DNA from 2 places in the Sinorhizobium sp. KGO-5 genome. Region 1 is predicted to be linked to the other one. Evidence: predicted binding sites of a transcription regulator. Region 1 holds the regulator's gene; the other holds the start of a gene.
The links. The regulator LexA, encoded in region 1, represses DNA repair genes until DNA is damaged. The targets are predictions, from matches to a motif close to TGTTCNNNNTGTGTTCNG.
Positions count from the first base shown of each region.

Region 2: the regulator LexA is predicted to act here: its motif matches at 1,732-1,749, upstream of BHD07_RS03960 (DNA recombination protein RmuC).

Region 1 is NZ_BDIZ01000005.1:274,469-281,745, reverse strand. It holds gene BHD07_RS21990 (D-alanyl-D-alanine carboxypeptidase family protein) at 1-124, opposite strand, end outside; gene BHD07_RS21985 (septal ring lytic transglycosylase RlpA family protein) at 181-1,221, opposite strand; gene BHD07_RS21980 (hypothetical protein) at 1,672-1,884, shown strand; tRNA gene BHD07_RS21975 (tRNA-Ser) at 2,079-2,168, shown strand; tRNA gene BHD07_RS21970 (tRNA-Ala) at 2,437-2,512, shown strand; gene BHD07_RS21965 (hypothetical protein) at 2,707-2,871, shown strand; gene lexA (transcriptional repressor LexA) at 3,080-3,796, shown strand; tRNA gene BHD07_RS21955 (tRNA-Cys) at 4,015-4,088, shown strand; gene BHD07_RS21950 (calcium-binding protein) at 4,135-5,214, opposite strand; gene BHD07_RS21945 (hypothetical protein) at 5,612-5,959, shown strand; gene BHD07_RS21940 (hypothetical protein) at 6,007-6,288, opposite strand; tRNA gene BHD07_RS21935 (tRNA-Asn) at 6,431-6,505, shown strand; gene BHD07_RS21930 (DUF3606 domain-containing protein) at 6,881-7,054, opposite strand; gene BHD07_RS21925 (hypothetical protein) at 7,075-7,269, opposite strand.
Region 2 is NZ_BDIZ01000001.1:831,878-839,154, reverse strand. It holds gene truA (tRNA pseudouridine(38-40) synthase TruA) at 1-58, opposite strand, end outside; gene fmt (methionyl-tRNA formyltransferase) at 58-993, opposite strand; gene def (peptide deformylase) at 1,108-1,632, opposite strand; gene BHD07_RS03960 (DNA recombination protein RmuC) at 1,782-2,987, shown strand; gene BHD07_RS03955 (ribokinase) at 3,091-3,990, shown strand; gene BHD07_RS03950 (methyl-accepting chemotaxis protein) at 4,338-6,704, shown strand; gene BHD07_RS03945 (nucleoside hydrolase) at 6,786-7,277, opposite strand, start outside.

The DNA.
Region 1 (7,277 bases):
CCGTCTCGGCATCGACGAGATATATCTGCTTCGCTTTGGTGTCGAAGGCGGGCGTCTGTGCGACCGCTTGTCCCGAAACGATGGCCGCGAGGAAACCTACGACCGCAAGCCACTTCATGCGCATGAGAAACTCCGGTTCTGCATGGGCATATCAGCGCGAAAAGCCCTCTTCAACCGGCGTCAGCGCGAGTCGGCGTTTCGGTACTGGCGCTTCGCATAGGCGAGAATGGAATCGGGGGTCAGCGGATTGCGATCGACCATGATCGCCTCGAAGGGCGAAGGCTTGTCGCTGACGCGAACTTCGACGTAGGCCGCAGCATAGGCCATGCTGCCATCCGGCAGCGGGATCAATTGCGGGCGCGACGTCGGCATGGGGCCGATCTGCGGCAGAACGACGAATTCGCCGAAGGCGCTTGGTGCCGCCGAGGCCTGCGCCGGCTTTGCGAGCGCGTTCACCGGCACGCCGGCATCGAGCGTCGATCTGTTCGGAACCGGAACGGCGCGGAGATTCGGAACCATGTCGCGCAGCGGCTCGTTGGAAGCCACCATCACGCCTGAGGCGATCTGCCCTTCCGGCATCACGCTCGGGCCACGGTCGCCCTTCCTGACGTACGAAGCCATGAGGTAGGGCATGTCATTGCCTTCGAGGGGCGCACGACCGACATATTGAACGCGAACATTGGCGCTTCCCTTGCGCTTGATGTCCAGCAGGTCGGCGGTTTTCGAAGAGACGTCGATGATCCGGCCGTATTCATAGGGGCCGCGATCATTGACACGGACGATGACGGACGTGCCGTTCTCCAGGTTGGTCACGCGCGCATAGCTCGGCAACGGAAACGTCGGGTGAGCGGCCGAAAGGTGATGCTTGTCATAGACCTCGCCATTGGCCGTCAGCCGGCCGTGGAAGGCAGACCCGTACCAGGAGGCCATCCCGCTCTTGTCGTAGCCGAAATCCTCCTTCGGCTGATACCACTTGCCCTTGACCTGATAGGGTTTCCCTACCTGGTAGCGGCCACCGCCCTTGGGAATGTTGTTTCCGGTAGCGACTCTGGGGCTGGCTTTGACGCCATAGACGGACTCGGCGAAGTATTCCTTGCTCCGCGACTTGGTCTTCTTGACGCTCGACGTCGACCCGCAGGCCGCAAGCACCGCGCAAAGCAACGGAACCGCTGCGAGACGGAGCCCCCTCACAAGATATGCCGCACCGTTATTGGATGTCATCTGTCCCACAAGATCATTCGCAAAGCCGCACCCGAAATCCGCTCCTGCAGCGCTCGCGCATCCGACCGAACGCGCAACGATCGTCGCAATCGTGCAGTAGTTCCCCCCGCGAGAATTTCGCCGTCCCGAAACGGAACAGTCGAACAATCATGACAACAACAAGGCGAAATTGCGAACCGGAGGACGAACGGAGGCAAAAAAACGCTCGCTATGGTTTACGAAACGTAAATGAGTCGCTGGACCATGGTCCGATAGAGCGCGCCAAAGGTCCGAAACCCGTTGCCGGGTTTCCCTGCCGATACATATCGCAATAAGCACCCGCGTGGCTCGTCGGCCGCGGGGTGCGGCGGCCTCAGAGCTGGCCGAAGCTTCCCGTCGGTGCAACTCTGAGGCTCCGTCCCCGGTTGGCGTGGTGCCCGTGCTCCGGCCCAAGTCCGAGAGGATCTCGCAATGGACGACAGATACGATTATGGGCCGCCGGAGCGACGGGCGGCAACCGGCCTCCCCCTAGGCATAATGCTCCTGTCGATGTTGGCGATTGCCGTTTATCTGCTTGCCGGAGCGGCGCTCCTGGACGGCAGAAGCCGGGATGTCGCGACCTACGTCGCCCGGGCAGGCGACGAAAGTCCGACTGCGGCGCCGGACAGCGGACTCCGCCCGTGACGATGGCCCACAACCGTGCCACGGGCGTATGCGGCGCGGCACGCCTCGAATGCAAGCAAATGCTCCGGAGCAAGTTGACGCTGTGATCAAAGCTGCTAAAAAGCCAGCCGTTGGTGAATGGGCAGCAAACCCGGTAGCGATCGCCGGTCCATCGAGAACTCGGAAACGAATTTCACGAAGCTCCGCAATCACCTGGAAGAGTGGCCGAGCGGTTTAAGGCACCGGTCTTGAAAACCGGCGTGCGTGAAAGCGTACCGTGGGTTCGAATCCCACCTCTTCCGCCATTTCAGAATTGATCCGGGCACGCCGGAATTCCCAGCTTCTCGTCACTGATGGCCGTCTTCCCCACCCGCAAGGCTCGTGGCTGCCCTGCCCTTCCGACGCTTTGCGTCACCTGCAGGAGCGGAAGAAGCTGCTTTGGGACTCCATCGCGAAGGGGCGATATTCGGATGGGTGAATTGCAGCGTGCCCTACCGGGCGGCAAGGGTGAAGCCGGCAAACGGAATGCACTGGTGCGCGGGGCCGAAAAATCTTATACAATGGGTGACCAGTGGGGTCGTAGCTCAGTTGGGAGAGCGCCGCAATCGCACTGCGGAGGTCGAGGGTTCGACTCCCTTCGACTCCACCATTCCCCTCTTTTGTCCAGCCCGGAGACCCAGGTAACGGATCTTACCTGAGCTAACATCCACCGATGCCGGACGTCAGGTTGCGGAGCCCGGGCGATGCCGCGGCTCGGCTGCGCTTGCCAAAAAAGCTGATTTGAGAGAAAGTTTTAGTCTGACCCGTTCGAGGTCTGGGCAACTCCCGCGAGTGGAGAAAAACATGCCTGTTAAATCTTTGGTGGCAGCCGTAATTTTTTCCCTCTTCGCCCTTTCGGGGTGCGCCAGCACAGGCTCGACCAACACGACCTATACCCAGTGGTACGGGCCCTATCCCGAGCCTGAATTCGACGTTCTTACGCCGGGCGGACTGCGGCTTGCCTATTAGCATGGCGTAGGCGAGCGACTGGGCCGGCCGCTGTAAGTGAGCGTACGCCCCTGCCCCCAGATTCCGAGCGATCGCCATCGCACGCCGGATGGAAAGCGGACAGGCATTCAGCAGCAAGCGGTATTCACGGAATTTTAGGCACTTGCGGAACACATATGGAACAGATAGGTTCTGTTCTTGATTTGTTTCGCGATTCTGGAGTGACGCCATGCTGACCCGCAAGCAACAGGAATTGCTTCTGTTCATTCATGAACGAATGAAGGAATCCGGGGTTCCGCCGTCCTTCGACGAGATGAAAGATGCCCTGGACCTTGCCTCCAAATCGGGCATCCATCGTCTGATCACCGCACTCGAAGAGCGCGGGTTCATTCGCCGGCTACCGAATCGCGCTCGAGCCCTCGAAGTCATCAAGCTGCCGGAGGCCTATGCCGGTGTTTCGCAGGTCCGCCGCGGCTTTTCGCCGAGCGTGATCGAAGGCAGTCTGGGCAAGCCTGCGGCCCCGCCCCCCGCACCGAAACCGGCGCCCCCGGCCGAGATCGCATCGGTCGCTGTCCCGGTCATGGGCCGCATTGCCGCCGGCGTGCCGATTTCCGCAATCCAGAACAACATGCACGATATTTCCGTACCGGTCGAAATGATCGGCAGCGGCGAGCACTACGCTCTCGAGATCAAGGGTGATTCGATGATCGAGGCCGGCATCCTCGATGGCGATACGGTGATCATCCGGAACGGAAGCACTGCCACCCCCGGGGATATCGTCGTCGCCCTGATCGACGACGAGGAAGCAACTCTGAAGCGTTTCCGTCGCAAGGGCGCCTCTATTGCGCTCGAAGCCGCCAATCCGGCTTACGAGACACGGATATTCGGTCCGGATCGGGTCAAGATCCAAGGCAGGCTTGTCGGCCTCATCCGGCGGTACCACTAGCCTCCCGACGAGGTGTGCAGGCGTTTCCCACGGAAGTACGCAATTTCAAAGCGTTAGAAGTGGGCGCATTGCGCCTTGGGGCGCTATGGCCACGCCTCCACAGAACCGAAGCCATATTTATACAGAATAAAAAAGACCCTATTCCAAATGTACCCTCTTGCGGATTGCGGGCAATCATTCTAAATCCGCGCCACGATTTGAAAATCGCAGATCGTAGAGGCCTCGTGGCGGAGTGGTGACGCAGAGGACTGCAAATCCTTGTACCCCGGTTCAATTCCGGGCGAGGCCTCCAAAAAACCACCCCTATTCAGCTTTGTTACCGACAAATCTTACCTGCGTCAGACGAAGGCGAACTCCGCGCCCGCAAAGACGAAGTTGGCAGCGCTGAGGTCGGCAGCGTGGATGCCGATCAGAGTGACCTGATCGACCGTGCCATTCAACTGCAGGACAGCGTTCCCGTCAGCATCGTTGCCGATGTTGGGCAAAAAATCAGCGAAGTCGTCGTAGCCATAGCCAGCGATTTGGATGACGTCCTTGTCCAATTCGAAGTCGAAGATCTCATCCCGACCACTGTTTCGTGAAAACAGGAACTGATCGGCACCGGTCTCGACCGCGAAGCCTGCGGTCAGTCGACCATCACCCCAGAGCTGATCGTTACCGGTGCCGCCGATCAAGAGGTCGTTCCCACCCGCGGTGTCCACGCCGACCTCTGCATCGCCATACAGGACATCATTGCCTTTGCCTCCGTCGAGCAGGTCGTCGCCGCCACTGCCGCCACGTGAGAAAAGAACGTCTCCAACGAGAAAGTCATTGCCCGAACCACCATACAGGTGGTCGTTGCCGCCAATGCCGGATTCCACGACGCCCTGGTCGAGGCCATCCCCGTAGAGCTTGTCATGGCCCTCTCCGCCCTGGAGGCGATCGTTCCCGCCAACGAAAAAATCGCCCAGGGAGAAAGCGTCGCCCGAGAGAGTATCGTCTCCGGCGCCGCCGTCGAGCCAGTCGTCTCCACCACGTCCGCTGAGGCAATCGTAGCCATCGCCATAGAGTGTATCGTTGCCTTTGCCGCCCGAGAGACGATCATTCCCTCCGGCGACGGTAGCGGAATCAATCGCATCGATCTGGAAGGCATCGCCGTACAGCGTGTCGTCGCCGGCGCCGCCGTCGAGCTGGTCGTCGCCACCACGCCCCTGATTGGAGATCGTCCAAGCGTCGCCGAAGAGCGTGTCGTTGCCCCCAAGGCCGTCAAGGCTGTCGCGGCCACCCTGCCCCGAAGACAGGAAGCCGCCGATTTCGGAGACTCCTAGGCTATTGCCGGTCGTGAACGGGTCTCCGAAGATAATATCCGGATCGTTCGTTCCGAAGATGTGGTTGTCCAGCCCGAGCCAAGGGGCGATGCCACCGATCAGATGCGCCATTTTTCTCTCCACAGTGCTGTAAAGTAGGCGATGCTCGTCTTGGGAAACCCGGACGGCCTTCGCGGCGCCGACTTCGTCGGGCTCCGTCGGAGTGACGAGCTAACGCTATGAAAATACCGACTTCCTACGGAAGACCGTTACACCCTTTTCCTGAAAGCGCTCCAATGTTGCCGAACGTGATGTTCCTGTCTATTGACCACTTTGGATTAACTACAAGTTGTACTTTGCGACCACACTCAGCGTCCGGATACTGGAAGAAGGACGAGCTCGCCCACGCTCCCGAAGACGTCCGCGAAGGGCGAAACCTCGAGGATCGTGTGGTCTCGTGATCGGCGGTTGTGATATAGCGGTCCGTCGGCCGGCCTCATCGGGAGGGCGGCACTCGAAGCGCGACGTGATGGATATTCCTTGGGGCTACATTCAGCGCCACTTCGATTGGCTCGGGCATGTGGTCGAGGGCTTCTGTATTGCAGCAGTCGTCGCCCTCCTGTTCATGGCGATTGCACCGAGAAGGCTGGCGCTGATCATCGGCCTCGCCTTCGCCATCGGACACTTCCACGGCCGCGAGAAACGTGATTTCGAGATCAGCGCAAAGCTGCCGCCGCCTCACCTGGAGGGCTATGAAATGTGGAGGTGGAGTTGGGACCAGGCGACCGATTTCTGGCCGGTCGCTTTGGTCCTCGCCTGCGTCATTGTCGCCCTCCTGCCCAAACGACGTCGAAAGCCGCGCAATTCCGACGACTGAAATGCGTGCATCCGGATGCTGGCGGAACTCTTGGCAAGGCCCACCTCTCAGGATCTGCCGGACGAGTTCGGCTTGCTGCGCCATCGGGCCCACCATACGGCCAGCTTGCGCCGCCGTCGGCGCATCGAGGGAATATCGTGCGAAAGCACGAGCAGGCCCAGAGGAACCATCCAGAAGCCCAGGATGGGCAGAAAACCGAGCAGACCGCCGAAGACGAGCAGAACGCCGATGAGCACGCGCAATGCCGGCGAATTGGGCAGGCTCATCCGCCATTTGCCGAGTACGATCTCACGCGTCTTGGGATCGATGCCAAAATGCTTCTTCGCCATCACTCTTCTTCCGTACCAATGACCCCACAGTTGGTGCCTTCTCCACAGGGCGGCAACCGCCTGCCGACATTTTTTTTGAAAAACCGCTTGGCAAATCGGAAAAGCATTTGTATTAGCAGCCTCACTTCTGCGGCGCAGATGATCCCTGGTAGCTCAGCGGTAGAGCACTCGACTGTTAATCGATAGGTCGCCGGTTCGAATCCGGCCCGGGGAGCCAGTTTTCAAAGCCCTGCACCTCGCGGTGCGGGGCTTTTTCTTCGAGTATTTTCAAGCGCTTAACCGATCATGTAAATGCACCAAGCCTCTAAGGGTTCGGTGCTGGCGTGCTTTTTGGTTACATTTTGGCTGCTTTTCGGACCTCACAGGCCGGCAAACGGGGAATTCATAGGGTCCGAAGCTATTGCGCGTTACGCAATGAGAAACGCCGCAAGCGGCATCTATCGCTATCATCGCCGCGTGCCGAGCTGCACACGAACTATCACGCCGCATGGGAGAAGGCGCGGATCAGGAGACGAACGCCACGAAAGGCGGGACGCGACCGCCATTTGAGCCGGAGACAAAGGAGGTCCAGCAGGTGACGCTCTTTTGAGCGTTATTTCTTGCCGAGATATTCCATCACTTTTTCGCGGTTCGGCCCAGCTTCACGGATCGCCTTCAACGCCTTCTGCCGCGTCACCTTCGCCGTTCTCATGAGGTAGGCCACCTCGTGCTCCTGTTCGGAAACGAGCTCGCGGTCGCGGCCTTTCTTCTTCGGATTATCTGCCATGCTTTCCTCTCATCGACGGTCTACCACGAGCCGCCGGACAACCATCTATTGCTGAGATAGTCCTTCGCTTTCACCCCGGCAGGGTTTCCTTCACGGAGGGCCTCCTGCACCATCCTTCTCCTATAGGCCGCATTTTTCTCATCACTTGCGACCCCATGCCCCTCGGTGGAAACGAGATCGCGGTCACGATCCGGCTCCTTGTCCTTATCTGCCACTCTTTTCC
Region 2 (7,277 bases), on a different contig from region 1:
TCTGCCAGCCGACATAATCGGAACCGTCATATTCGACGGTCAGGCGATAGCGGGGCATCAGGCGATCCTCGCGCCGGCAGCGATGGGCGTGCCGCGCAGGAAATCGGCCGAGGCGAGCGCCTTGCCGCCCGCACGCTGCAATCTCGTCAGCCGCACCGCGCCTTTTCCGCAGGCGATGCTGAGAGTACTATCAAGCACTTCTCCGGGATCACCTTTCCCTTCCGACATCTCGGAGCCGAGCACCTTGACGCGTTCGTGGCGGCCGGCAATGTCGAGTTCGAACCAGGCGCCGGGAAAAGGCGAGAGGCCGCGGATATGGTTGTGCACCTCGGCCGCCGGCCGGGAGAAATCGATGCGGGTCTCTTCCTTCGAAATCTTGGCGGCATAGGCGACGCCCTCTTGCGCCTGCGGCGCGAGCGGAAGCTCGCCGGCCTCGAGCTTGGCCATGGCCTCCGTCATCAGCACCGCTCCGACCTGCATCAGCCGGTCGTGCAATTCGCCGGCCGTCATCGTCTCGTCGATCGGAACCGACTGCGCGAGAGCGACGGGGCCGGTATCGAGCCCCTTGTCCATTTTCATCACCATCATACCCGTCTCACGGTCGCCGGCCATGACCGCCCGCTGGATCGGCGCCGCCCCCCGCCAGCGCGGCAGGAGCGAGGCATGGCCGTTATAGCAGCCGAAGCGGGTGCCGGAGAGTATTTCCTCCGGCAGCAGCAGCCCGTAGGCGACGACGACCGCCACGTCCGCACCGAAATCCCGGAAGGTCTGACGGTCCGCGGCGTCCTTGAAGTTGACGGGCGTCAACACCGGAATGCCGAGGCGCTCGGCAGCCTGATGCACGGAGGATTTCTTGAGGTCGAGGCCGCGCCGGCCGGCCGGCCGCGGCGGCTGCGTGTAGACGGCGGCGATCTCGTGACCCGCCCCGGCGAGCGCCAGGAGCGTCGGCACGGAAAATTCCGGCGTGCCCATGAAGATGATGCGAAGCGGCAAGTGGCGGCCTCCGTCTCTTTCGATTGCCCGTGAGCGGGCGGCGCTCCAGCTCGAACGCGGCCGCGACGCTAGATCACGATGTTTCAGGCCGGGTCGACCTAAGACATGAACGGATCAGATCGCCTTTGCGCCGCGCGTCTTGGCCGCCTTGGTGAACCTGCGAATCACCATATCTCGCTTGAGCTTGGAGATGTAATCGATGAACAGGACGCCGTTCAGATGGTCGATCTCGTGCTGCAGGCAGGTGGCGAGCAGGCCCTCGGCCTCGACCGCCTGTTCCTTGCCATCGCGATCGACATACTCGACCGTGATCGCGGCGGGTCGCTCGACCTCGGCGTAATAGTCGGGGATCGAAAGGCAGCCTTCCTCATAGACCGAACGCTCCTCGGACGAGCGGACGACCTTCGGATTGATGAAGACGAGCGGCTGTTTCTCCTCTCCCTCCTTCGTCACATCCAGAACCAGGAGGCGCTTCGGCACGCCGATCTGTATCGCGGCGAGACCGATGCCCGGCGCGTCGTACATGGTTTCCAGCATATCGTCGGCGAGCCGGCGAATATCGGCGTCAATGGTCTCCACCGGTGTCGACACCTGGCGCAGAACCGGATCGGGAAGAATGATGAGCGGCTTGATCGTCATGTCGATCCCCATAGCCGATCTTTCCCTCGACGCGCAAGAAAATTGCCAATGCGAAACCCGTGGCGCTCCAAGTGGGAACGACCGGCACGCGAAAATGTATGTTCTCGTTTTGATCTGGTTTTCGCACGCGAATCTGTTAGTCTGCGGCCATGGAGCCCATCCCCTTTTCCTTCGATCAGCCGCTGTTCCTCGTCGGCGCCCTGCCCGTCACGGCCGGCCTCCTCGTCACAGCCGCCGCCCTTCTCGTGGTGCTGTTCTCGGCCATTATGGTGCGGCGCGCCCGTTCGGCTCGCGCGATCGACCGCGAAGAGCAGATGTCGGCGCTCATCGCGGCGCAGACGGAGATGCAGGGACGGATCGCCGCCATGACCGAGGTGCTGGGCGCCCGGCAGGCGGAACTGAACCAGTCGCTCAGCCAGCGCATCGACGGAATGACGCATCGCATCGGCGCCTCGATCAGCGAGCAGACGAAGGCGACGCACGAAAATCTGCGGCGGCTCCAGGAGCGGCTCGCGGTGATCGACAACGCGCAGAACAACATCCAGTCGCTCGCCAAGGATATGGCCGGGCTGCAGAGCATCCTCGCCAACAAGCAGACGCGCGGCGCCTTCGGACAGTCGCGCATGGAGGCGATCGTCGCCGACGGCCTGCCGATGGGCGCCTTCGCCTTCCAGGCGACGCTTTCCAACGGCGCGCGGCCGGACTGCACCATCCGCATGCCGAACGGCCAGCCGCCGCTGGTCATCGACGCGAAGTTTCCGCTCGAGGCCTGGAATTCCATGAGGGACGCGGCGAGCGCCGAACGGCGGCAACAGGCCGCGCAGGCCTTCCGCCGCGACATGGAGGTGCATATCCGCGATATCTCCGGCAAATATCTCCTGCCGGGCGAGACCCAGGATACGGCCTTCCTCTTCGTTCCCTCCGAATCGATCTTCGCCGAAATCCATGAGCATTTCGAAGCGATCGTCCAGAAGGCGCACCGCCAGCGGATCGTCATCGTCTCTCCGTCGCTCCTGCTCCTCTCGATCCAGGTCATCCAGGCGATCCTGAAAGACGCCCGCATGCGTGAGCAGGCCCACCTGATCCAGGGCGAAGTCGTACGGCTGATGGAAGATCTCTCGCGTCTCGATGAGCGCGTACGCAAGCTCCAGGGCCATTTCGCCATGACGCAGAAGGATGTCGAGGACATCCTGATCTCCTCGGACAAGCTGACCCGTCGGGGCGCCAAGATCGAGGCGCTCGAGCTGCAGGCCGAGGGCGATCCGAGACAGGGCGAAAAGCCGGGCGACGGCAGCGGGCGCCCGATGGACGGGCGCATAGGGCAATTGAAGCTGAGAGTGGTTGACGAGGACTGACGGCGTCGGGCACTCTCCGGCAAATGCGTGTGTCGCCCGAAACCCTGCAGCGGTTTGGAATGACGACAGGCGAAAAACAAAGAAGCCGACGGGACGCCTCCACATGATCACTGTTTTTGGATCCATCAACATGGATCTGATCGCCACCACCGCACGCCTTCCGAAGCCCGGCGAAACTGTTGCCGGAATGGACTTTTCCACTGCGGCGGGTGGCAAGGGCGCAAACCAGGCGCTCGCGGCGCGCCGCGCCGGCGCCTCGGTGCGCATGGCAGGTGCCGTCGGCTCCGACGCCTTCGCCGAGGGCGCGCTGGCGCTGCTCAAGGAGGCCGGCACCGATCTCGATCTGACGAAGACCGTCGGCGAGCCGACCGGCACGGCACATATCATCGTCGGCGGCGACGGCGAAAACGTCATCGTTGTGGTCGCCAGCGCCAACGCACGCGTGAGCGAGGACGACGCCGTGAACGCCGTTGCAAGAATGTCTGCTGCAGACACGCTGATGCTCCAGCTCGAAATTCCAGCTGCCTCGGTGGAAAAGGCACTCTCCGAAGCAAAACGGCGCGGCGTCCGATCGATCATCAACATCGCGCCGCTGACGCCGGATGCGGCGCGCCTCGGCCGCATGGCCGATATCGTCATTGCCAACGAGACCGAGTTCGAGCTGCTCGCCGGCAAAGCGGGCATCGCCGGCGCCGAGCGGGAAGAGGCTATGAAGGGGCTGCACGCCGAGACCCGCCAGACCGTGATCGTAACGCTTGGCGCGGAGGGCGTGGTGGCGATTCACGAAGGCGAACTCCATCGCGCGAAGGGCCTCACGATCGAGCCCGTCGATACGGTCGGGGCCGGAGATACCTTCTGCGGCTATCTCGCCGCCGGCCTCGACGCCGGCCTCGCCTTTTCCGAGGCGCTCCGCCGCGCCGCGGTTGCGGGATCGCTGGCCTGCCTCAAGCCCGGCGCGCAGCCCTCGATACCGCTTGCCGCCGAGGTCGCCGCCCGGCTCTGACGCACCTTCCAGGAAAGTGTGCCACGGTTTTCCGTCCGAAAGCGCACAGGTTCAGACTGTTTCAGTGTTTCCATGAAACATTGAAACGCGCTGGAAGACCGTGAGATAAGCGCCCGCCGGCAAGGCCGCCGCGCAAATCCTGCCGCTTGAACCCGGAATCAGGTGCGGCGTTGGCCGTATTTTAATCTTTGATCGTCTAATCAGGTCAGCGAGAAGGCCAGCTCCGGTTCGGCCGCTCCTCCATGCCGGTCGGCATCTGGCGCTCCATGAGGGAGCTTCACCCACAGTTCCGAATATGTCGCGCCGCGGGTTCAGCACCTGCGGACCTCTCAGTGCGTGAGGATTTCATGTTCAAGTTCCAAGCCAGATCGCTGGCGACAAAATTGATCGCGGTGACGGGAGGCACGATTGCCCTCGTGCTGCTCGCGTCGAATTACGTGCTTATCTCCCAGACGCGGGACCGTGTCGAAACGCTGGTCTTCGACGGCGCGAAGACGGAAGCGCGGGCGATCGCGGCCGACATCGCGGGAAGCGTCGGCGAACTTGCCGCCGCCGCGCGGACCATGTCGGGCGTTCTCGGGCGCGGCCATGCCGGACAGTCCACCGACCGCGCAGGCGCAATCAATCTCCTGAAGGCCAACCTGGAGCAGCATGGCTTTGCCTTCGGCAGCTGGTTCGCCGAAGAGCCCAAGGCCTATGACGGGAAGGACGTCGTCGACAACACGGAGCTTGGCGGCAATGCCGACGGTGCGTTCACGCCCTATTGGTCCAAGGACCGCAACGGAAATATCCAGCTCTCGACGTTCAAGGCCGATTATGCGGCCGAGTGGTACGGCCTCGCGGCGAAAAGCGGCAAGGGCGCCATCACCCAGCCCTATCTCGCCGAGGGCACCGATGTCCCGACCACGATGACGTCGATCGCCTATCCCGTCATGTCGAACGGCAGAATGATCGGCGTTTCGGGTGTCGATATTTCGCTCGCCGCACTCGCCGACCGTCTCTCGGCGGTCAAGCCTTTCGGCTCCGGCCGGGTCTACCTGCTGTCGCAGAGCGGCAAGTGGCTCGCCGCACCCATCCCCGAACTGCTGATGAAGGAATATGACGGCGAAGGCGCCGAGTTGGTGAAAGACGCCCTTTCCGCCGGCACGCCCCGCATGATCGAGAACCTGACTTACGACGGTAACGAGCCTTTCGACCGTGTGGTCTATCCTTTCAGCCTGCCCGACGTGAGCGCGCAATGGCTGGTTCTGGTCGATGTTCCGCGCTCAGCCATCAATGCGCCGGTACGCGATCAGACCTATATGATGATCGTCGGCGGTCTGATGGTCCTCGGCGCGGTGCTCGCCGGCCTCTATTTCGCCGTTCGCCGCTTCGTCCAGAAGCCGCTTGCCGGCCTCGTGGGCGACGTCGAGACGCTCAGCAACGGAGAATATACCCGGCCGATTTCCGGTCAGGAACGCTCCGACGAGACAGGCGCCGTCGCCAGGTCGCTCGAGGGCTTCCGTCACCAGCTCGCCGACAACAGGCGGCTCGAAAGCGAGGCACGTCACGAGAGAGAGCAGGCCGAACTCGAACGCGGACGTTCGGAAAACGAACGCACCGAGGCCAGCGCTCTGCAGCGCGACATCGTCGCACGTCTCGGCAAGGCCCTGTCGCATCTCTCCGCCGGCGACCTCGCCTTCCGCCTTACCGGCGACTTCCCCGGCGAATACGCCCAGCTGAAACGCGATTTCAACGCGACGATGGAGAGCCTCGAAGAGACGATCCGCACCGTCAACCACTCGGTCGTCAATATCGGCAGCGGCACCAGCGAGATCTCAGGCGCCGCCAACGACCTGTCGCATCGGACGGAACAGCAGGCAGCAAGTCTCGAGGAGACCGCGGCCGCCCTTGACGAACTGACCTCGCAGGTGAACGCCAGCGCCGAAAACGCCAAGGTCGCCGCGAAATCCGTCGAGGTCGCAAGCAGCGACGCGGAACAGTCCGGCGAGGTGGTGCAGAAGGCGATCGCCGCCATGAATGGCATCGAGCAGTCGTCGCATGAAGTCAGCCGGATCATCGGCGTCATCGATGAAATCGCCTTCCAGACCAACCTTCTGGCGCTCAATGCCGGGGTCGAGGCTGCCCGCGCCGGCGACGCCGGCAAGGGCTTCGCGGTCGTCGCACAGGAGGTCCGCGAACTCGCGCAGCGCTCTGCCAATGCCGCAAAGGAAATCAAGACGCTGATCAATACATCGGCGGGCCAGGTTCGCGAGGGCGTCGACCTCGTGGGCAAGGCAGGCGGCGCGCTCGAGAAGATCGCCGAGCAGGTGGTGCAGATCAACGGGCTCATCCGCCAGATCTCAAGCTCCGCCTCGGAGCAGGCGGTGGGCCTCAAGGAGATCAATTCCGCCGTCAATCAGATGGACCAGGTGACACAGCAAAACGCTGCCATGGTGGAAGAGACGACGGCCGCCAGCATGGCGCTGAACGACGAGGCTCGCGCCTTAAGCGCGCTGGTCGCCCGTTTCCAGATTGCCCCGCAGGCGGTGCAGACCCAGGCCCCGGCCGAAATGCTGCGCGGTACGGCCGAGCGGATGCGTGCGGCTGCCCCCGGGGAAAATCGTCCCGCCCAGGCGCCGCGCAGTGCCGCCTACTCGAATTCGACTCAAAAGGTGCTTGCCAAAACATCCGGCGCCAATGCGCTCGCGCAGGACAACTGGGAAGAATTCTGATCGCGGCCCGCACCGGCTGCAAGACGGCGTCCGATCCTCATCGGGCGCCGTCGTCTTTTCCGGGCAAGGCGTACATGGCTCTCAGAGACGGGCCAACCGCTCGATCAAGAGCTCGAAGAAGCCCTCGTCGTCGATGTGCCGCATGACCTTGGCGTTGTGCGCCCGGCCGGTGACCTGCCACCAGTCGACCACGGTCATGCCCGTGGTGAGCGGAGACGCCGTTTCGATCTCGACGTTGCAGTCCCGCCCTGTGAATAGCTCCGGCCGCAGGATATAGGCGATCACGGTCGGATCGTGCAGCGGCCCGCCGTCGGTGCCGTATTTCTCGATGTCGAAACGCTCGAAAAATTCCAGCATCTCGGCAAGGGCCGCTGCCGCCGGGTTGCCGATCGCGCGGATTTTCTCCACGCGAACCTTCCGCGTCAGAACGCGATGGGTGACATCGAGGGGCATCATCACGATCGGGATGCCGGAGCGGAAGACGATCTCGGCTGCCTCCGGATCGACATAGATGTTGAATTCCGCCGCAGGCGTTATGTTGCCGCCCTCGAAGAAGCCGCCGCCCATCATCAC